DNA from 3 places in the Leptolyngbya iicbica LK genome. Region 1 is predicted to be linked to each of the others. Evidence: predicted binding sites of a transcription regulator. Region 1 holds the regulator's gene; each other region holds the start of a gene.

Region 1 (7,352 bases):
ACTCGACCGTCGCTTCGTTATTGGTGAATTTTTGCAGGGGAGTGGGAATCAGAACTTTGATGGCCATAGCTACTCGAAAATCAAAAGGTCAAAAATTTAGGGGTTAGGCGATCGCTCGCCTAAATGTTGTCCGATAAAACAGCCTACCCCTGTTTGTGTCAACAAAGGCAGGCTGCGACTACGCGAGAGTGAGTTTTCACGGGAAAGATTCCAGAAAACTCAAAGAAAACGCTGTTAGACGGAGGTTTGTTGCCAGTCCAAACGCTCCAGGGTGCGAGCCCGCTCCAGTGCTCGCTCAAAGCTGTCCAGCTTGGGCTCAATGGTCAACGGCTCACCAATATAACCCTGCACGGCTTCCTGGGTTTTCAGCCCGTTGCCCGTGATATAAGCCACAGTGGTTTCGTCGGGATCAATCTTGCCCGCTTCCACCAGCTTCTTGAGCACGGCGATCGTGGTGCCGCCCGCGGTCTCGGTAAAGATGCCTTCGGTTTCCGCCAGGAGCTTAATGCCGTCAATGATTTCAGCATCAGTGACATCTTCGATGTTGCCGTTGGTCTTGCGGGCAATATCCAGGGCGTAGATACCGTCAGCGGGGTTGCCAATCGCAATCGACTTGGCAATGGTGTTGGGCTTCACCGGAGTCACAAAATCCCGTCCCTCTTTGAAGGCTTGGGAAATGGGCGAGCAGCCTTCCGCCTGCGCCCCACTAAAGCGCACGTCTTTGGCATCCACCAGACCCGTTTTCACAAACTCTTGGAAGCCCTTGTAGATCTTGGTAAACAGGGAACCCGAGGCCAACGGCGCAACAATGTGGTCAGGCAGTTGCCAGCCGAGTTGCTCCACAACTTCATAGCCCAGGGTTTTCGACCCTTCGGAGTAGTAGGGACGCAGGTTAATGTTCACAAATCCCCAACCCTGAGTATTCGCGACCTCAGAGCAGAGGCGGTTGACCTGGTCGTAGTTGCCTTTCACCGCCATCACGGTGGGGTTGTAAATCAACGTACCGAGGACTTTACCGGCTTCCAAATCAGCGGGGATGAAGACGCAGCAGTCGAGTCCAGCATGGGCCGCGATCGCTGCTGTGGAGTTCGCCAGGTTACCCGTGCTTGCACAAGAGACGGTAGAGAAGCCCAGTTCACGGGCACGGCTGAGGGCGATCGACACCACCCGATCCTTAAAACTCAAGGTCGGCATGTTGACCGCGTCGTTTTTAATGTAGAGAGACCTCAACCCTAAACGCCGCGCGAGGCGATCGGCTTTGAGTAGGGGAGTCATCCCCGTACCGACATCGATGGGATTGTCGGAGGCCACCGGCAAAAAATCTTTGTAGCGCCAAATTGATTTCGGCCCCGCTTCAATACTGGCGCGACTCACCCGCTGACGAATCAGGTCGTAGTCGTAAACCACCTCTAAGGGACCAAAGCAAACATCTTCGCAAACGTGCTTGGCACCGAGTTCATAGGTTTCGCCACACTCTCGACAGCGCAGTGCCGAAAAAGTTGCGCCTAAGGCAGCGCCGGTCGATAAAGTTTTGGGCTGTTCAATGGCCTGGGTCATCGTTTTCTGTGCTCTCTCGCGGAATGAATTGGTAGCAGCTGCAGCAACAGGACTGTTTCAACTGAACTTCGCGGATAGTATCACGGCTAAAAAACACGGGTCAAACATACCCGACCATTTTTGTCGGGATTTGAAATGAATCAATGAAACAATTGCTGGAGAAGACTTTGAAGGCTTTGTCCGGCAGCGATCGCCATCCGAGCCCAAAACCATGTTCAGGAAAAAATTGACACCTTTGCTACAAAAAATCCAGTGAGCTCAAAGCCGCGATCGCGCCCTTTGCCCTGCCACTCCTAAGATTTTCGGCAGTTTTGTCGACTCCAAGTATCGTTAGATACAAAAGGTCTTCTCATAAGTCGCATTAATAGACGGTTAATGCATTGCGGTTTGCATTTCTTAAAGGCCCAAAGACCACGCAATGATGTCTCAATTGATAGGCGTTTTCGTGGATTTCAGTAAGATGTGGCTATCGTGATGTTTGGTTCCAGCAGACAAAAGTGGACTCAAGATGATAGCAGCGCAGGACAAGCCCTTAGCCAATGCGTTTCGCCAACTCGCAGGCGGCGCGTTTCCGCCAGTCGTGGAAACCTACGAGCGCGGCAAGACAATCTTTTTTCCCGGTGATCCCGCGGAGCGCGTCTATTTTTTGATGAAAGGGGCGGTGAAGCTCTCGCGAGTTTACGAAATCGGCGAAGAAATCACGGTCGCTTTGCTGCGAGAGAATAGCGTCTTCGGGGTGCTATCCCTGATTACGGGTGAGCGGTCTGATCGCTTTTACCATGCGGTAGCGTTCACGCCAGTCGAGTTGTTGTCTTTACCGATTGATCAAGTGCAGCCCGCGCTCGCCGAAAATCCGGAACTCGCCATGGTAATGCTGAAAGGGTTGTCATCGCGCATTTTGCAGACCGAGATGATGATCGAAACCTTAGCTCATCGCGATATGGGCTCTCGGTTAGTCAGTTTTCTCCTGATTTTGTGCCGCGACTTTGGCATTCCTAGTTCCGATGGCATCACCATTGACCTGAAATTATCGCACCAGGCGATCGCTGAGGCGATCGGGTCTACCCGAGTCACCGTCACTCGCTTGCTAGGCGATCTCCGCCAAGAAGGCATGATTGCCATCCATAAAAAGAAGATTACCGTGCATGACCCGGTGAATCTCAGTCAGCAGTTCACCTGATTGGAAAGCGTTGCAGTAGAGTGGTCATGAATCGCAGGTAACGGGCGCATGGCCACAGGCTACGTTCTAGTATTAGCAGTCTTGATTCTAGGCGGCGTAATTGCCACGCTAGGCGATCGCATTGGCATGCGCGTTGGCAAGGCGCGGTTGAGCCTATTTAACCTGCGCCCGCGCCAGACGGCGACTGTGGTCAGTATTTTGACGGGCGGCGTCATTTCCGCCTCGACCTTGGCTTTGCTCTTTGGTGTGAGTCAGCAACTCCGCACCGGGGTCTTTGAGCTAGAGCGCATTCAAGAGGACCTCTTGCAGGCTGAGGCAGAACTAGGCGAAGCAGAAACCGCCAAGGCCGACATTGAGTCTGCTCTCACCGATGCCCGCGCCGAACAAACAGCGGCCCAGCAGGAACTCGCCAAAATTAATCGGTCCTTGCAACAGGCGGTCGAGCAGCAACAAACAACCCAGAGCGAACTCCAGCAGTCGCGATCGCGATTATCATCGCTCCAATCGGAACTGGGAGAGGTTTCCCAGCAATCGGCTCAACTCCAAAATGAAATTCAGCGGTTACAGACCGAGCGGGCCGACCTATTGCAGCAGCAGGCCACAGTCCAAGAGCGCATTGCCGAGCGCGATCGCCTCATTGCCGAACGTGACCAAGACATTGCCCAGCGCGAAGCCCGCCTTCGAGAACTGCAAAGTCAACAGGCCGAACTACAAGAAAATGTTGCATTGTTGGAACAACAATATCAGGGCCTTTTTCGGGGCAGCGTCGCCGTCGGTCGCAACGAACCTCTCGTCTCAGTGCTGTTAAGAGTCAACGACGAAGTAGAAGCTCGCCGCGCCGTTGATCAACTGTTGCGGCAGGCCAACCGCTCCGCCATCGAAGAAATTGCCCCAGGCATCGATCGCGATGATCCGGTCTTGCTGATTCCCACCCAAGACGTTGATCGCCTTGTGCAGCGCATCAGCGATGGCCAGTCTTATGTGGTGCGGGTGCTTTCGTCGGCTAACTATATTATTGGCGAGCCTTGCGTCGTTGCTGATGGTGGCCCTTGCGTCCAGGTCTTTATCGACGCCGCAGTGAATGAACTCATCTACGAACCGGGACAGCGCCTCGCGATGGTCAGTGTTGATCCCCGGAATTTGACCAATCAAGAGTTAGTCGAAAAGCTAAACCTACTAATTGCGTCACTCCAATTTCGTGCCCGTCAAGACGGCATTGTGGGCGATACCTTGCAGGTCGCCGACGGACGGACAGATGCCTTGATCGCCTTTTTGCAAGAAATGCGGAATCTGGATACGCCGATCGACATTCAAGCGATCGCGTCAGCCCCGATTCCAACAGTCGGCCCGTTACAAGTCGAATTATTTGCCGTTCGCAATGGCCAGGTGCTGCTACGCACCGATGACTTACCCCGTGAAGCCCCTTCAGAGACCAGTTCCAGCGATCCCCGCCGCCGTTAGCAGCTCCTCAATCAAGCCATTTCAAGCAGCTGACAAGATTATTTTTCCATCAAGGAAATTTAAGAATGTCTACAAGATTTGCGGATAGTAACTATCTGCGCCCTGATTTAGCTTTCTATATTATTCAGTGCTTAAAATTGGTCTACGACATCAAAAGCGTCTTAAGACCAAGCTTGGGATCGCCATATCAGCGTTAGCGGGATCACGGTAGTCAACATTGGGATTCACTATCTCCAGCCCGCCATTTAGCTTGAGCGATATAAGCAGTTTGATGATGGCCGAGATGTTGGCAACGACTTATTCTCGGCAAAGCGACCATGATTTTTGCTGATGAGGTTACTGCAAACCCTAACTGATCAACCCATAAGGCCAGTTCACAAGCGTAAGGAGAAATCCGATGAAATTTGAAGATATTTATCAGTTTTTTGAGGATCCACCACCGATATACCTTAACAAGGAACTGGCTGTTTGCTATGTCTTGGCAGTGCTCTTGCAGCAAGATTCCTACGGGACGGAACTGATTCAGAAACTCGCCAAGGATTATTCTGACTATCGACTATCCGATACCGTTCTCTACAGTGCCTTAAAATTCCTCGAAGATCAGTCCGCCATTGACGGTTACTGGAAAAAAGTTGAGGGCCGGGGCCGTCCCCGGCGGATGTATCGGCTGAATCCGGATTGGCGGATGCAAGCCGAAGAACTCGCGGATTTGTGGATTAACTACATGCGCGATCGCGTTTCCCAAACCAAGGTTATGCCAGAGCCAGCCTATTCCGGTCGTTAAGGGCTACCCCCGAGTTTGAAACCATAATCCCCATGCTGATAAACCTCAGCATGGGGATTATGGTATGGACCTGTAGCGCCGCAATATCGTGAGGGCCAAAGGTCTCAGGAAGGGGCATTTGATCTGTCAGACCTGGATCTCGACTGTTCACTATCAGCCCCGGTATTTAGCTAGACGACCTCAACGCAACGCGTACCTTCGCGCGTTGTCAGCCCCGCATGAACAACCGACACCTGCCTTCAAAAGCAGAGCGCATTTAGGCTATTCAAGCTTCGATTTTGACCGAGATAATCTTGTCGCCCTGGCGAATCGCATTCACCACATCCATATCCTCAGTTTTGCCAAATACGGTGTGTACGCCATCTAGGTGGGGCTGTGGAGCGTGGCAAATGAAAAACTGACTGCCACCCGTATCAGGGCCACGGTGTGCCATCGATAGGCTGCCGGCCTCATGCTTATTTTGATTGATTTCACACTTGATGGTGTAGCCAGGGCCGCCCGTGCCATTGCCTTTGGGGCAGCCGCCTTGAATCATAAAGTTAGGAATCACCCGATGAAAGTTGAGGCCGTCATAAAAGCCATTATTCGCCAGATCGACAAAGTTCTGAACGGTGCCAGGCGCGTCAGCATCAAACATTTCTAGCGTAATCGTGCCCTTATCCGTTTCCATAATTGCGCGAGTCATCCAGTCTCCTAGTGAGTATTGTGAGTCAACAAGCTAGGCAGGCATTTGCTTTAAATCTGCGATCGCACTGCTAACTGAGAAGGTCTATGGTTCACTCTATACGTTTTGGCGATCGCTTTTATCATCACCCATCATGGCTAGGCGCACTGATAATAAAGCTGCCGCGATGATCCCAGAGTCGATTTAAGTCAACTGGCTGATATCACTCAGATCGAGTGGGCCAAAATCATCATCGTCGTCATCCGAGTCATCCGAATCTTCTGCCGCTGACTCTCCTAAAAAGTCGTCATCACCAAAGAGGGCATTGACGTCTTCAGCCATATTGTCTTGATCTGACGGAGTATCACCAAAAAGGTCATCCTCTCCGAACAAATCATCTTCCAATTCAGCAGAGGCGCCTTCGGCAGTGCCGCCCTCATCTTCAGAGACTTCCAAGTCAGCGGTTAAATTGTCCGTTTCACCAAACAAAGCCTCATCTAGGTCTAGAGATGTGGTTTCATCAGTACTGCTCTCATCCGCTACGGCTTCCCAGTCAACAGTTAAATCATCTGCTTCGCCGAACAAATCATTTTCTAGTTCTGAAGAGGCGGCGTTAGTATCGGTTCCTCCCTCTGCTGAAGGTTCTAAATCAGCAGTCAAATCGTCTGCTTCGCCGAACAAATCATCCGTTAGTTCGGGCGAATCGGCCTCAATGTCAATATTCTCATCTGCCGGAGTTTCGAGATCAGCGGTCAAATCATCCGCTTCATCAAACAAATCATCATCTAGTGCTGCCTCTGAATCAGTGCTAGATGGTTCTCCCGCAACAGTTTCCAAGTCTTTGGTCAAATCATCTGCTTCGCCAAACAAATCGTCGTCTAACGCTGCATCAGGAATGACCGACTCGCTATCCGCACCCATCTCCTGATCGTCGGTCAGCTCATCCGACTCACCAAACAAATCCGCCTCTGATTCCGGCGACAGGGCTGGTGAGGCAGCGGCTGCGCCAGACTCTGACAAGGTGTCTGCAAAGGCCTCAGCATCACCAAGCAGCGAGTCATCCTCGTCAAATAAGTCATCATCAGCCGACGTCGCGTCTGAGAGAAAAATATCGGCTCCAACTGTCGCTGAAGGTTCAACTGCATTTGCCAGAGCATCGTCAGCAAAATTCGCGGAAACTTCCTCGTCTACTTCCTCGCTGACTTCAGTGGCGTCAGCCTCTGAGGCATCATCGGTTCCCAGGTCAGAGACTAAATCTTCATACCCATCGTCATTGAGAAACGCATCCATCGGATCCGTCACCTCTGATTGGGTGGTTTGCTGTAGGGCCGATAGCCGTTGGGCATAGTCGGCTTCTAATTCTTCTAAACGACGGTCTAACTGCACCTGTTGGGCCGCCAACTGCTCAGCCAGACGTTGCTCAAAGTCGACCTGTGCTTGCTGCGTCGCAGCCGCGACCTGTTGGTCGAGTTCCCGTTGGGTATATCGCATCTCTGCGACATCAGACATTTCCGCAGCTGATCCCGGAGACGCTAACGCCACCGTCGTTTCATCGCCAGTACCCATAATTTCACTCGGGGTTGGAGGCACGATCTCACTAGCCAGAGTCGAAGCAGCAGAGGCTTCAGCCTCGACTCGTAGCGCGGCTAATTGCGCTTGTAACTCAGCCTCGCGATCGGCAAACTCTTGCTCAAATTCTTGATGCT
Region 2 (7,352 bases), on a different contig from region 1:
AAAGCTGTCCCGGTGCCCCAAACAGCACTTCCTGATGGGCAATCAGACCGGGCAATCGAACGCTATGGATACGAATGCCATCGTCAGTGGTGCTGCCGCGAGCACCAGTCATTTTTTCGGATTCTTCTACTTGGGCAGGGTTGAAGGCTTTGTCAGGGGTAGAGAGCATTTGAGCAGTCTGGATGGCCGTGCCGCTGGGGGCGTCGGCCTTTTGATTATGGTGTAGCTCGATGATCTCGACGTGGTTGAAGTATTGTGCTGCCTGCTGAGCCGCCTGTTGCATCAATACGACTCCGATAGAAAAGTTGGGAATGATCAGGCAGCCGATGCTGGCTTTCTCTGCAAATTCTGCCAGTTCCTTAATCTGGTCTGCTGTCAAGCCTGTGGTACCTACGACGGGACGAACGCCATAGGCGATCGCTGCTCGCACTGAGTTGTAGATGGTATCGGGGTGGGTGAAATCAATCATGACTGCCAAGCCTTCGCTTTGGGCTTGTACCAGTGCTGCTTCAAGATCCGGCGTGACCGGAATTTCCACCGGACCGCATCCTGCAATTTCGCCGATGTCTTCGCCAAGGACCGCAGGATTTTTGTCGATCGCTGCCACCAGGGTCATATCTTCAGCAGCGGTGACGGCCTTGATAACTTCGCGGCCCATCTTGCCACACGCGCCATTTACCACCACAGGAATCGTAGATTGTGCTGCCATGAATCTGATTTTGAACGGCCAACAGGATGAGTTTAGAGCAATTTGGGGGCGGTAGCGGAAAAGTGGATAGATAGAGGATGCTGGTCTGTCGATGCAGCTGGTGCTGTGAGCGAGGATTAGGGGTTAACTGCACAGGGCGGTTCCGAGCTTTGCTTGACAGGCGCTTTGCTCGGCGGTGCTCAGGTCAGCCAGTTCGAGGTCACGACGAAGCACCATGCCGTTGTGCCCTGCTAAATAGCGGGGGAGTTGACCGTACTCAATCAACTCCAGTGTCTGAATGTCATAGGTGGTATAACGAATTAGCTCGCTCTCAGCTTGCTCAAAGTCTATATCGAGTACGGTGATGGCTTTCCAGCGGGGCAAGTCGCTATCGATCAAGGCGCGAGGCCCCGAGCCGATGATCCCCATGTGGAGGAGCTGTAATTTGCCTCGATGGCCAGGATAATAAGCGTGGTGATGGCCGCTAATGTAGGTATGCACGTTGTACCGCTCTAGCATGGTCCGTAACTGCTCTGCGTTGGCCATTACTTCACCGGGGGCGTTGCGTCCTTCGGCCACGGCATACAGCGGCAGATGGCTCAACAAAATCCGCAGGCGAGCGCTCTGGGCGGCTTCGCTGGCTAGGCTTTGCTCTACCCAGGTCAGCTTGTCGGGGGGAATCTGGTGGGTCGAGCCATCCCATGCCATAAAGAAGACATCGCCCTGGCGAAAGGTATAGAAAAAGGGATAGTCAGCGCGATCGATGAACTCGACGTCGGGAGTGTGCTCTGGCGCTTGCCAGTAGGCAGTAGCCAAATCTCGCTCTTGCTGAAAGGTAAACTGGCCGTTGGCCCCACGGGCTCCGGAGGCGTCGTGGTTGCCGATGGTAAAGCCGAAGGGAATACCTGCTGCATCCAAAGGGGCGCGAACATGTTCATCAAAGGCGGCCCACATGGCCTGAATTTGTGCTGTTGTCAATGAGGACGATTGCCCTGCAATCATGTCGCCACCGGCTACAACTAAATCCGGTTGCCAGAAGGGAATGAGGGCGATCGCTTTATCGACATCGGGGTCGTAATCGGTAGATCCGTAGGCCCCATTTAGGTCACTAATAGCCACCAGCCGCAGATCGCCGCGCTCAGGCTGAAACGGCGCTTGATTAAGGCTCGCGAGCAGCGCTTGAGTCGCGGCGGGCAGTTCGATGGAGGGGGCAGTGACGGCTAGGGCCTCAGTGGGGGCAGCGACCTCAGTTGTGGTGATTTCGGTGGGGGCTTTGGAGGTTGTAGTTGGTGGTGGGGCTTGCATCGCAGCGTGGGCATAGGCGAATACGATGCCACTCAGCAGTCCCAAGATAATCAAGAGTCCTAGCCGTTTCCAATTCATCGCCCCTCGTCACTTGTGAAAAGCTCTACGGCCCATACTCTACCCCACATTTAGAGGTCGGCGAGCACATGACATGCTGCTTAAGAGGGAGGGATGAGGTCCGGGTGGATGAGAACGCGGGGCAGGCGAGCCCCAAAAGTTTTGACAGAGACAGATTTAGGGGGAGATTGATGGGGCTGCCCACCACTGCTGAGGAGAGAGTTCTCTGTTGAACTGGTTGAATAATAGTCAGCATTAGTTCGAGGGAACCGTTCCCTTCTGTAAGCTCATTCCCTTAAGGCTCACTAGCAAAAAGCAGCGTCAGGTTGACGAGAATTTGGCGAAAAGCAGCTAAAGATACAAAATTATCTCGGTCTTTTATCAATCCTTAATTTGAGCCAGATTGAGACTGTGATGTTGGGTTGGCTTGATGGCGGCGATCGCTGCCCGGCAAAATTGTTTGTTGGCCGATATTCTGAGCCCATTCACTAATTCTGCCTCCCCTTTTCAATGCCCCATTCCTTGTAGGAGAAAACGCTATGACTCAACGCCGATTTACCCGCATCTCTCGTCGCCAGATGGTGCGCGGTTTGATGGCGACTACTGCCTTTGGCGTGGTTACCAAGTTTGGCACAGCCTGCAGCCCGGCTCCGGAGGGCGATGCCACTACTGACGAAGCCGCCACGGGGGACGCTGGTGGTGAGGAGTTAGTTGTCGGATTCATCTACGTTGGCCCCAAAGATGATTTTGGCTATAACCAGGCCCATGCCGAAGGGGCTGCTGCCATGGTCGCCAACGTTCCCGGCATCAAGCTAGTGGAAGAAGCCAGCGTACCTGAAACGACCGCCGTCGCCGAAACCATGCGCAGCATGATTGAAATTGATGGTGCGAAAGTCTTGTTTCCCACATCCTTCGGTTATTTCGACCCCTACATCTTGGAACTAGCCGCAGAGTTTCCGGAGGTGCAGTTCTTCCACGCTGGGGGGCTCTATCAAGATGGCGTTCATCCCGACAATGTGGGTAGCTACTTTGGTTATATTGACGAGGCGCAATATGTCGCCGGGGTTGTGGCGGGTCATATGACGCAGTCTGGCAAGCTCGGTTTCGTTGCGGCCAAGCCGATTCCACAAGTGTTGCGCAACATCAATGCCTTTACTCTGGGCGCGAAGTCTGTAAAGCCAGAAATTACTACCCAGGTCATCTTCACTGGGGACTGGGCAGAGCCGGTGAAGGAAGCCGAAGCAACCAATAGCATGGCCGACCAGGGTATTGACGTGGTGACCTGTCACGTTGACAGTCCTAAAGTCGTGATGGAAACCGCAGAACGTCGGGGCATTTATTCCAGCGGCTATCACGCTAACCAAGGTCCGCTTGCCCCCGAAGGTTACCTCACTGGGGCCGAGTGGGACTGGTCGAGCATTTATTCTCAACTGGGCGAGCAGTTCAAAGCGGGGCAAACGCTCATGGCCGGTGACATTCCTCACATTTTGCGGGGGGGCCTTGGTGGGAAGTTCTGTAAGCTGTCGCCCTACGGCCCAGCCGTGACCGATGAGGCTAAGGCAGCTGCCGATGCCGCTCGCGAGCAGCTGATCGCAGGCGAATTGGTCATCTATAAGGGTGAGCTGAAAGATAACGGCGGCAATGTCATTTTGACCAGTGACCAAGAATACAAGCAAGATGACATTGAGCTAGAGAAGATGGATTACCTCATCGAAGGGGTTGAAGGTAGCATTGACGGCTAAAGCTTAGTCGCGTCCTCATAACTGGCTGAAATCTACATATTGATGAAAACCGGGCCGGGAGCGATCGCTCCCGGCCCGGTTTAGTTTCAGACGGATCGGTTGGTTAAGCGCTGGGCGGGCTTACATCATGCCCATGCCGCCCATACCACCCATGCCGCCCATGCCACCCATGCCGCCCATACCACCCATGCCGGGGTCGCCACCAGCAGGCGCGGGAGGTTCAGGCTTCTCAACGACGAGAACTTCGGTGGTTAGGACCATTCCAGCGACGGAGGCGGCATCTTGCAGCGCCGAGCGCACTACTTTTGCGGGATCGATGATGCCACTGGCGATCAGGTCTTCAAACTCACCAGTCAGGGCGTTGTAGCCCATGTTGAAGTCGAGTTCGCGGACTTTCTCGACGATGACGGAGCCTTCGCCACCGGAGTTATCGACGATTTGGCGAAGGGGCGCTTCCAGCGCTCTGATTACGATATCCACACCGACTTTCTCTTCCGCCACGGAAAGGGAAGCCTTCAGCGTTTCGAGCTTGGTCGCCAGGTGCAGTAGGGTGGCTCCACCTCCAGGAACGATACCTTCGTCCACAGCGGCCTTGGTCGCGCTCAGAGCGTCTTCAATCCGCAGTTTGCGGTCTTTCAGTTCGGTTTCTGTGGCTGCACCCACTTTGATGACGGCGACGCCGCCCGCCAGCTTGGCCAAGCGCTCCGAGAGTTTTTCCTTGTCGTAGTCAGAGTCGGTGCGCTCCAGTTCTTGACGAATTTGAGCGACTCGTGCCTGCACATCCGCTTCGTTGCCCGCGTCAGAAACGAGGGTGGTGGTGTCTTTGGTGATGCTGACTTTGCGGGCTGTACCCAACATATCTAGGGTGGCAGCTTCGAGGCTCAGGCCAATGTCTTCGGAGATCACCTGACCGCCTGTGAGGACGGCGATGTCTTGCAGCATGGCCTTGCGGCGATCGCCAAAGCTAGGCGCTTTCACGGCGGCAACGTTCAGCACGCCACGAGCCTTGTTGACCACCAGGGTGGCCAAGGCTTCGCCTTCAATATCTTCAGCAATGATCAGCAACGGCGCACCCGCTTGAGCAATGCGTTCCAGCACGCCGACCAGATCCTGAATGGAGCTGATTTTTTTGTCGGTGATCAGGATGCGAGCGCCCTCCAATTCCGTGACCATGCGCTCTTGATCGGTCACAAAGTAGGGTGACATATAGCCGCGATCGAACTGCATCCCTTCGACGACTTCCAACTCGGTGAAGAGGGATTTGGACTCTTCTACGGTGATGACGCCATCTTTCGTCACTTTTTCCATGGCGGCAGAAATCATCTCGCCGACTTCGTCATCGCTGCCCGCTGAAACAGAAGCAACTTGCGAAATGGCATTGCCCGTTACAGGCTTGGCTGCCGCCTCAATGCCAGCGACCACTTGGGCCACGGCTTTGTCGATGCCGCGACGCAAGCTGACCGGGTTGCTACCTGCTGCGACGTTCTTCAACCCTTCACGAATAATGGCTTGGGCCAACACCGTTGCAGTGGTGGTGCCGTCGCCCGCCAAGTCTTTAGTTTTCGAGGCAACTTCCTGAATCAGGCGTGCGCCGGTGTTTTCGTAAGGATTTTCTAAATCAATTTCTTTGGCGATCGTGATCCCGTCATTCACGATTTGCGGTGCGCCAAATTTCTTTTCTAGTACAACGTTGCGACCTTTTGGCCCCAGGGTGATCTTGACCGCATCGGCCAGGGAGTTCACGCCTTTTTCCAGGGCTTGCCGCGACGCTTCATCAAATATGACTAGTTTCGCCATGTCCCACTCTTTCTCTCTGCAAATGAAACATTAGCACTCAATTGTGTCGAGTGCTAACCAGCATAGAATAGCCCCTTCGGTGCGTGCTTATAAGTGGCGATAACCGACCATTGAGGGGGTGAGGGCAGGTGGGTGTGAGGATAAGGAGTGGATGAGTCGATCAGTAATAGAAACGGTTATGAAGGGCAATGGAGGAACAGTGACTGTTAAGGCTTTGGGAACCATCAGACTGGCACAAGAAACCTATCGAGTTCACAGCTTAGTCCCTCTAAGCTCTTGCTGCCATTAGAAGATGCAGACCCAAAATCCTTTTTATGCATCGCCCAACCGACCAATCCACCGATCATCCTAAACTTAGAAGCGTCTGGTGATTTTGCCTCTCCAGTTGCCAACTCCCATGCAAAATGCTGGCAATTATTGTAGACGATGTGATAGTCGCTATCGTGATACTTGGACTTAAGGTGACGGACTCTTTGCTTGATTTCAGATGTATTCCATGAAGTCGTAGGCAATCTTCTTAGCGTGTATTCAGGCAAGCCATCACTTATAGGATGCTCATTAGCAATCGAGAAATCAATAAGAACCAACTTGCAGATCATTTTACGCTTTGACTGGTCTTTTTGAGCAATTAGCTCGACCGATCTGTTGTGGTCTACTACAACTCCACAGTGAGGATAATCATGACTTGTGAGTTGAATAATGCTTCCGATGGGGTATTCAAATTTGTTGTTCATCCTCTTCTCCCAGAAAATCATCTAGGTTCTTCTCAAACTGATCTGGCAGGCAAAGAGCCTTGGAGGCATTGATGAATGAGCCTGAAATATGCTTTGCAATAACCTCTTGGTTTTCTTCATCTTCCAGAAAATCTTCCAAGGCTTCAGTAGCCAACTCGATAGCAATTTTTCCTGCGATTGAGGCAGAAGCTTCTGAACTAAAAGTCATAGCAAGTGTATCCCTATTGCGTTGAAGCAGAGTTTATAGAGGAGTTTATGTATCAGAACCAATTCTTTTTTTCTGGAATTACCCGCACTTATACATAAAGCTGTACTCATGCATAAAATTAAGTTTCCCGTTTTACTTCTCTCTATATCGTGAATATCTATTGATTCATGCTCTTGAGCAAGATCATAGATGAACATCTAAGTCTCTACCAGGAGGAATCCTAAAGCTCTAAATACACTGCGCCCCTTATTCTGATTTGGATAAGGGGCGCAGTTCTTTACTTAATTGCTCTACCTGTTCTGTAAAAAAGACTTAGAGAAAAGTCTACAAACGGGAATGCCACCAATTAAAGGTTGCTGAGCACTTGGCAAGCGGCGGCGATCGTCTTCTCAATATCCTCGTCGGTGTGGGCCAGCGACATGAAGCCCGCCTCGTATTGCGAGGGAGCCAGGTAAATGCCCGCCTCTAACATGCCGCGATGGAAGCGGCTGAACTTCTCAGTGTCAGCTCCTTTGGCGTCGTCGTAGCTATGCACGTCTTTATCGGTAAAGAACATGCCGAACATGGCGCTGATGTTGCCGCCAGTAGCGGCATGGCCCGTTTCATGGGCCGCGGCCAACAGTCCGGTGATGAGCTTGTGGGTCATCGTTTCAAGTTGTTCGTAGGTGCCGGGACGCTGCAAGATTTCGAGGGTCTTGATGCCTGCGGTCATCGCCAAGGGATTGCCAGACAGGGTGCCGGCCTGGTAAACCGGGCCAGCGGGGGCGATCATTTCCATGATGTCGCGGCGACCGCCGTAAGCGCCGACGGGTAGCCCACCG
Region 3 (7,352 bases), on a different contig from region 1:
GTCCTCAAGCCATTCTAGAAACCCTGCGAGCTCAGCATTACCGCGCCCGCTCTTTTATCCCCAACTAGGGTCTGTCGTCCTTTGAGCGAAAGGCTTGGCCGATTAGATGACGATAACCCTAACGTTTCTGGGCTTTGTACTTATCTTTGAACAAGGCTTGTTGCTGTTTGTGATCCACGATGGGGCGAGGATATTGGGCGCGATCGCGCACGCCGTCAGCAATTTTTCCCGTCACCAACTCCTCAGTATCCAGATGGCGCAGTTCGGGCAGCCATTGGCGAATGTACTCCCCATCGCGATCGAACTTTTGGGCTTGGCTAGCTGGGTTAAAAATCCGCAACGGTTTGGGATCCATGCCGCTGGAGGCGCTCCATTGCCAGCCGCCGTTGTTGGCGGAGAGGTCGCCATCCACCAGCTTTTGCATGAAGTACTTTTCGCCCCAGCGCCAGTCGATAATCAAGTCTTTGGTGAGAAAGCTAGCCACGATCATGCGACAGCGATTGTGCATCCACCCGGTTTCGTTGAGCTGGCGCATGGCCGCATCCACAATGGGATAGCCCGTCTTTCCGTCACACCAAGCCTGAAACTGAACCTCATCATTCACCCAGGGAAAATCTTTGAGCGGCTCCCGATACGGCCCGTCAGCCAACTCGGGAAAGAAATACATCACGTGCTGGTAAAACTCGCGCCATGCCAATTCTTGTTGCCAGGTCTGGACATTTTGCCGGGTTTCGTCGCTGCGGCAGCGGTTGTACGCCTCCGTGGCGGCAGCCCAGACACTACGAATGCCGATCGCGCCAAATTTCAACGCGGCGCTGAGTCGCGAGGTGCCGTCGACGTAAGGCAAGTTGCGCTGTTCGTCATATTCAGCGATGTAGCGATCGTCGTCGCAAAAGGCGTTGAGCTGCTGGTGTGCAGCCCATTCTCCCGGCTCTAGCAACAACGGGGCTTCCCAGACAAATCCTAAATCTTGGGCCGTCGGCAGGGCGATCGCTCCGGCGGCCTCGGCCTGGGCAATCGCCTCTGGGGATAATCCCTCCGCTGCTGCTAAGGCGGGGACGGGGGCAGCCTTATCTTGCTTGATCCAGTTTTTCCAAAAGGGACTGTAGACGGTGTAAGGGGTGTTGTCTGACTTGGTTACCACGCTGCCTGGAGCTTGCAAAAGCTGATCCCAAAAGGTGGTCTTGAGTTCAATGCCCACTTCCTTGAGAGCAGCGGCAACTTGAGTGTCGCGATCGCGAGAATAGGGTTCCACATCCCGATTCCAATAAACGGCGGTGGCGCCAATCGCCTGTGCCAGTTGGGGAATGCCTTTGACCGGGTCAGCTTTTAGAATGAGCAACTCACTTCCGGCTTCGGCGTAGCGGCGCTGCAGCTCTTGTAAGCAGCCCATCATATAGGTGACACGCGCGGGTGCCACATCGTCTCGGTTGAGAATGTTGGGGTCTAGGCAAAACACTCCACTTACTTGAGGCGATCGATCGCGAGCGGCGGCCAGCCCCAGGTTGTCGCTAATGCGCAAGTCGCGCCGATGCCAAAACAAAATGCGCTCGGGCACAGTTCCCCCTCTTTTTCTTGGCGTAAAACCGTTTTTCAGTATAAACAGGTCTTTTGGCGGGCTGCCGCAATGATCAACGGCGACTGCGGGGTTATCAGGGTTTCCCCCAAACCATGACGCTTTGTGCGCCTAATTTTGCACTATCGACAGTTAACAGGCCCAAACCGAGTGGGCCTGAGGGCTGATGGCGATCGCAGAATGTAAATGTTTAGACGTAAATAATTGCATCAGTCCGGCGAAACCCACTTCGACCCCATATAATAAAAACAAGAACTGTATCAATGAATACAGTTTCTACACTAAACTTTCTTTCAAATCACCTCATTCGGAGCTAGTCCTATGAAATTGTCTTATCGCGGCCATAACTACGAAGCTCATCTGTCTCCTTTGCATGAGCAAGCCGTCGAAGAAATCGGCACTTATCGCGGTGCGCGTTTGACTCGCAAGCGCTTTGCTGTTCCTCACGAAGAGCATGGCAAGGTTGAGCTCACCTATCGTGGTGCCAAGTACTCTCACGAACTGTAGAGTCAGTCTGGTTATGATTTTGGTCAACCGCTAAGAGTGGCACTGAGTGCTACGACTCAATGATTTTTCTGCCAAGCGGCGCTTAACAAGATTAAGCGCCGCTTGGTGATTTTTGGATGTAACTAGGAGGGGCGATCGCTGCCCCACCTTGCGCCGACGCATGGTTAACTAGCCGCGAGAATCTGCTCATCTAGGGAAAAATCAGCAGCGGCTTGAGCCCGGCCCGATGCCACGAAGTCGTTAGTAAACGAGTCTTTGAGGCCACCAATAAGGTCAAACTGGGGTGACCAGCCGAGTTCAGTTTTGGCTTTGTGAATGTCGGTAAAAAAGTGCTGCACTCGCATCGGGAAGGCTTTTTTCTTGCCGAAGTCAAAGGCTTTCGGGTCGTAATGGACGAGTTGAAGGCTGGCAGGATCTTTGCCTACCGCGATCGCACAGGCCCGCGCCAGTCCATCAAAACTCACAGCTTTTTCGCCAGAGATGTTGTAAATCTGGCCGATTGCTTTCTGATTACCCAACACAGCCGCCATCGCCGCTGCCAAATCTGCAACGTGCCCCATTTGCGTGAGCGCCATGCCACTGCCAGGGATCGGGAGCGGGCGATCGCGCACGAGGCGATCGAAAAACCAGGCTTCCACATCGTTATAGTTTTGCGGGCCATAGATATAGACCGGACGCACTGAGGTGAACGGGACTTTCTGCGCGACCAAATAATCTTCGGTGGCAAATTTGCCTTTGTGGCGACTGTTGGGATCGACGGCATCCCCTTCCACATGGGGCATTTCATCAGATTTCTGGTACACCCCAGCAGAGCTGACATACACAAAATGCTGCACCGTATCGCCAAACAGTTCCACTAGGGGTTGGGTATCACTGAGTTCGCGACCATTGTTGTCAAAAATGGCGTCAAATTTTTCGCCCGCTAGCGCCGCTTTGAGTTGGGCAATATCTTTGCGATCGCCCTGAATCGTCTGCACCGATTCCACAGGAGCGGGCTTATTGCCCCGATTAAACAAAACCACGTCGTGGCCTTGCTGCACAAGTAACTGGGTCAGGTACACCCCAATAAACCGGGTGCCCCCCATAACTAAAATGCGCATCTTCCCCTCCCGCTGTGAATCTGTTCTCTTGGTATCTTAGGATGCAGTTGCCCCCCAGTTGGGAAGAATTGTGGCGGGCTCAGGGCGCGATCGCCCCCGGCCATTAATAAGTTGTTTGACAAATGCTTAAGCGAATCCGCAAAACCCCCCAGATTTAGGGTTCTACGCTTAGTCTGAAGCCAGTCCCACTATCCGGTCATTCACCTTCCCATTAAAATAGAGAAACTGACTTTTCAAAGCGGCGAGTTCACCCTTGTGTTAGCCGTACTATGCACATCATTGGCGCAGCTTAATGCAAGAGCTAGACACCGCCTATCGGATCTTAGATTTAGAGCCTGGGGCTTCGATGGAAGAAGTCAATCAGGCTTACAAAGATCTCGTGTTTATCTGGCATCCTGATCGCCTGCCCAAAGAAAATTTGCGGCTGATTGAGAAAGCCCAGGAAAAGATTAAACAGCTGAATCAGGCCCGCGATTATCTGCGGACCCATGCGCGGGTCGGCACCACTGCCGCCAGCAGCAGCCATACCGCCAACACGACTGCCAGCAATGGCTATCGCTCGCGCACTCGCCCCTATGGGCGCACGGCCAACACCTATGGCTATCGCCAACGCCCCAGCTATGGGCGCACGGCAGAGTCATCATCGTCGCAGCAGACCTATCAAAATCCCTATCGGACGTATCAAGCGCGCTATGCCCAAACGGGTTATGGCAGCTACGGAGCCTATCGGCGTCCAGACCAGCGCAGTGCTGAGCCTCACAACGGCCCAACGAACACAACGGGCGAAGAAGGGGCATCTACTGCTGCCCCCAACCATGGGACGAGCTCGAACGGTAGCAGCCAGAGTAATAGCGGTGCGTCGAGCTACAACCGCCGTTATCCCAATGGCAATAGTGCGGCCTATTCGAATGCGAATGATGGTTGGAATAACTACACCACACCGCGCCCCAGTGGCTCTGGCAATGCGGCATCAAGCCAGCGCGAAAGCGGGCCGAGCTATACGGTGAATAGCGATCGCCCCCCAGCTTCGAGTTATCGCCCGCCGTCTACGGCCAGCACGAATTACAGTTATCGACCACCAGCCTCCGAGTCACGCTCTAGTAATAGCAGCAGTAGCGCTAGTCAGCGATCTCGGCAACAACCCGACCTCAGCGGCTCTAACCTGCGGGGGGCCAATCTGAAGGAAAAAGACTTTTCGGGTCGCAACCTGAGCAGCGCTGACCTCAGTGGGGCAGATCTGCAAGATGCTTTTCTGCACGGCGTCAATTTCAACCGCGCTGACCTGAGTAATGCCAACCTGTTTCGCGCCAATTTGCTGCAGGCCAACCTGAGTCATGCCAACCTGCGGGGAGCCAATCTGATCGGCGCTGACCTCAGTGGCGCTGACCTCAGTGGCGCTGACCTGAGCGGGGCCAAGGTGGCGGTGGGCGATCGCGTGATGGTCAAACTAACAGGCACCATTTTGCGCGGCACCATCATGCCTGACGGCACCATCAACGCTTAATCTCATAGTGAGTTTTTTGAACGTTTGCTTAAATAAAGCTTAGGTAGGATTACTCTCAGTCCAGAAGGTATGTCAAGCTGCCTTGAAAAAATGTCCACAGAGAATATATCTTTACATCCCTACCATATAAGTCTACTAATTTCTGCAAAACCGTAGGAATTCTAACTCCTCAATCGGATTCTTACTCAATTTATTAACAGTGTCTAAAAACATGGATAAAGAGAACGTTAATCAAGATTCTCTCAATCAATCTAACCAGTCAAGACGAAAGTTTTCCAACTGGATGACTAACACTTCACTAATTACATTAGCCTTCGTTGTGAATATTGCTGTCCAAATACAACTTAGAAGCTCCATCGATAATTCAAGCACAAATCTCAAGGTTTTCTTTTACCTAATAGGTTCAACAATTCTAGCAGGAATCTTCATTAAAGCTCTAGAGTTTGTAGAAGAACGCTTAATATTAAGACTCAAGAAAACCATTGCATATTACGAATCAATGGAATCTTCATTCAAAGAACTTAAAGAAAGATATTATCGAAAAATTCAGCAGCTTAAAGAGAGAGTAGCTAGTGCAATACCGCAAAAATATGACATCAAGTCTTTGAGTGAGTTAAGTGAGGCTATGGATATTGCCAGTCAATACGTCAATCAGGTTGATCTGAGCGTCAAAGAAATTGAGAGTTCATTAATAAGTCAGAAAAACGACATTGTTCAGGCTGAAGACTTAGACATGAAGATTCTTTTGCTACTTGCCAAGGAAGAAAATCTTGATTTTGTCTGGATGATTTTCTTGACAACACAAATGTTACTCTTCTTACTATCTATATTAGAGGCTATAAGATATTTCTGGGCTTTCTTGCTGGGAGTTGATTCATTAAAAGCAATCTTCGACGTGTATACAGGCTTGTTGTGGATCAGCTTTTTATTTACAGCAACCATCATAATTGTTGCTTTTAACCCGACATCACCAATCACCTGGAATATAGGAAAAAGTATTGTTGCTTTCACAAAAGTGATCATCGCAAAAATTTTAGAGGCTTGTAGAACCAATATGGGAATCTAATGGCGCTTTAGGCAAAATAGAGGAGTATCGGCAAGTTCTCATCACTAAACTAACAGGAACTATTATGTCTGGCAGTACTATAGATTTTGAGAACTTACAGAATTATGTTTTCCCAGTATATAAAAAGCCCATGCCAGGAGAGTGGTCATGGACTTTTGGATTACGAGTGAGCAGTTCTATTACTGGCCTGGCTGAGTCTCGGTGGCAGTCGTGTCGTCGTCCACCACTTCAATGGTCACCGGGCGACTCTCTGATTCGGCTGCGGTAGTAGCTGCTGAGCTTTGAGCATTTTTTAACCAAGTAGCGAGCCGCTGGAAAACGTTTTTGACTTTGAGATAGCGATCGCCATAATCCTCAGTCATGTCACCATCAAACTGCGCCGCGTTTTTGTTCAAATACGCTTTGAACTGCTGGAACCAATCCCCTTTGCGATCGCGCACGAGTTGGAGAGCGATCGTGATGAGATCTTTCCAAGTCGGTGCTGATTTTGGTGCAGCCGGGTCAGCCACCTCAGCGCTGAGCTGAGTTTCACTGTCGTTGATCGGTACCTCATTCACACTTTCAGCGGGCACCTCGTTCAGCTCTTCCAGCAGTTCTGCCACAGAGCGGCGAGTGAGCGTGTTCAACTCAACTGAGCCCCCTTTGATTTCGTCAAAAGTCATCGTTGCTGCTGATTTGAGAATATCGCTGATGCGCGCAGCTCGCAGCCGACTTTCTTGCTTCGCTTTCGTGAATTCCGGCTGCAGTCGTTCTTTAACCGTGTTAGACATGTTCTTTTTCCTCATTTAGGATGGATGACTTAACAGAAACGGGTTGATTTAAGCGACCGTTACGGCGTCAACGTCAACGACAGTTTCGACAGAAGTTGCTTCAGTTCTTAAACTATTTTTGCGTTGCAAACTACGCCTCCGTTCCAAAGCAATTTGTGAGAGCTCGGTCACGACAATAGTGGCTAGCAAACCATCATCAACCCAGCCAATAATGGGAAAAACATCGGGTGAGATATCGAGGGGACTCACCAGATAAATCACGGAACCAAGAATCACGAGCCAACGATATTTTGAATTCCGAAGGAGTTTTGTAAACCAGTTAATTAGGGGGCTGCGTAGTAAGCGCTTCATGAGTTTCCTCTCTAGTTCAAGTTGATTATGTCAGCTTGAAAGCGGTCGCGCAGGTGTGGATCGCCTAGAAAAAAGCGGGGTTTTTACACCGAATAAACCGTACCGTAGTCTCCCCAAGTCAATTCTCTGAGAGGGCTTTTTGCCTGATGGCAAAAGGGTTAGCCCCACCCCCTCAAGCCTTTATTTGAACCAGGTTTGTCGCAGTGCGGCTTTGTTCCACTGGGCTAAATCGGCAGCAGCATCGTAAGTGCTTTGTAAAAAGCTCAGCAACGCTTGGTCGGGGTCTCCAGCGGTGCGAACGGCGTCGTAAGGCAGAATGAATTCTCCCAATCCCTCATGAAAAAAGGCGGCATCCGGTTGCACAGGGGCATCTTTGAACCCGTCAGGAGTCGGGTAAGCATAGGAATAAAAGGCGGGATAGCCGAGTCCGGTGCCGGGCCAAAAGCCAGCACTGCTGACCTCTTGGTTGTACGCTTCT

What was found. Region 1 encodes NtcA, which controls nitrogen genes in cyanobacteria. Its sites were predicted from a motif close to TTTGTANNNNNNNNTACAAA; they were not measured.
Region 2: the regulator NtcA is predicted to act here: its motif matches at 2,395-2,414, upstream of DYY88_RS17560 (BMP family ABC transporter substrate-binding protein).
Region 3: the regulator NtcA is predicted to act here: its motif matches at 1,831-1,850, upstream of DYY88_RS16445 (DUF4278 domain-containing protein).

What each region holds. Positions count from the first base shown of each region.
Region 1 covers NZ_QVFV01000002.1:1,375,654-1,383,005, forward strand. Annotated here, with positions in the region: gene DYY88_RS13085 (MoaD/ThiS family protein) at 1-67, opposite strand, end outside; gene thrC (threonine synthase) at 235-1,557, opposite strand; gene ntcA (global nitrogen regulator NtcA) at 2,066-2,737, shown strand; gene DYY88_RS13100 (DUF3084 family protein) at 2,786-4,198, shown strand; gene DYY88_RS13105 (PadR family transcriptional regulator) at 4,596-4,982, shown strand; gene DYY88_RS13110 (peptidylprolyl isomerase) at 5,248-5,667, opposite strand; gene DYY88_RS13115 (hypothetical protein) at 5,851-7,352, opposite strand, start outside.
Region 2 covers NZ_QVFV01000005.1:409-7,760, forward strand. Annotated here, with positions in the region: gene dapB (4-hydroxy-tetrahydrodipicolinate reductase) at 1-709, opposite strand, end outside; gene DYY88_RS17555 (metallophosphoesterase family protein) at 833-2,071, opposite strand; gene DYY88_RS17560 (BMP family ABC transporter substrate-binding protein) at 2,590-3,792, shown strand; gene groL (chaperonin GroEL) at 3,913-5,589, opposite strand; gene DYY88_RS17570 (lecithin retinol acyltransferase family protein) at 5,814-6,323, opposite strand; gene DYY88_RS17575 (hypothetical protein) at 6,307-6,531, opposite strand; gene hemL (glutamate-1-semialdehyde 2,1-aminomutase) at 6,878-7,352, opposite strand, start outside.
Region 3 covers NZ_QVFV01000004.1:147,047-154,398, reverse strand. Annotated here, with positions in the region: gene DYY88_RS16450 (FAD-binding domain-containing protein) at 119-1,558, opposite strand; gene DYY88_RS16445 (DUF4278 domain-containing protein) at 1,898-2,083, shown strand; gene DYY88_RS16440 (NAD-dependent epimerase/dehydratase family protein) at 2,248-3,183, opposite strand; gene DYY88_RS16435 (pentapeptide repeat-containing protein) at 3,476-4,687, shown strand; gene DYY88_RS16430 (hypothetical protein) at 4,971-5,753, shown strand; gene DYY88_RS16425 (hypothetical protein) at 5,933-6,523, opposite strand; gene DYY88_RS16420 (YkvA family protein) at 6,572-6,874, opposite strand; gene DYY88_RS16415 (DUF5996 family protein) at 7,055-7,352, opposite strand, start outside.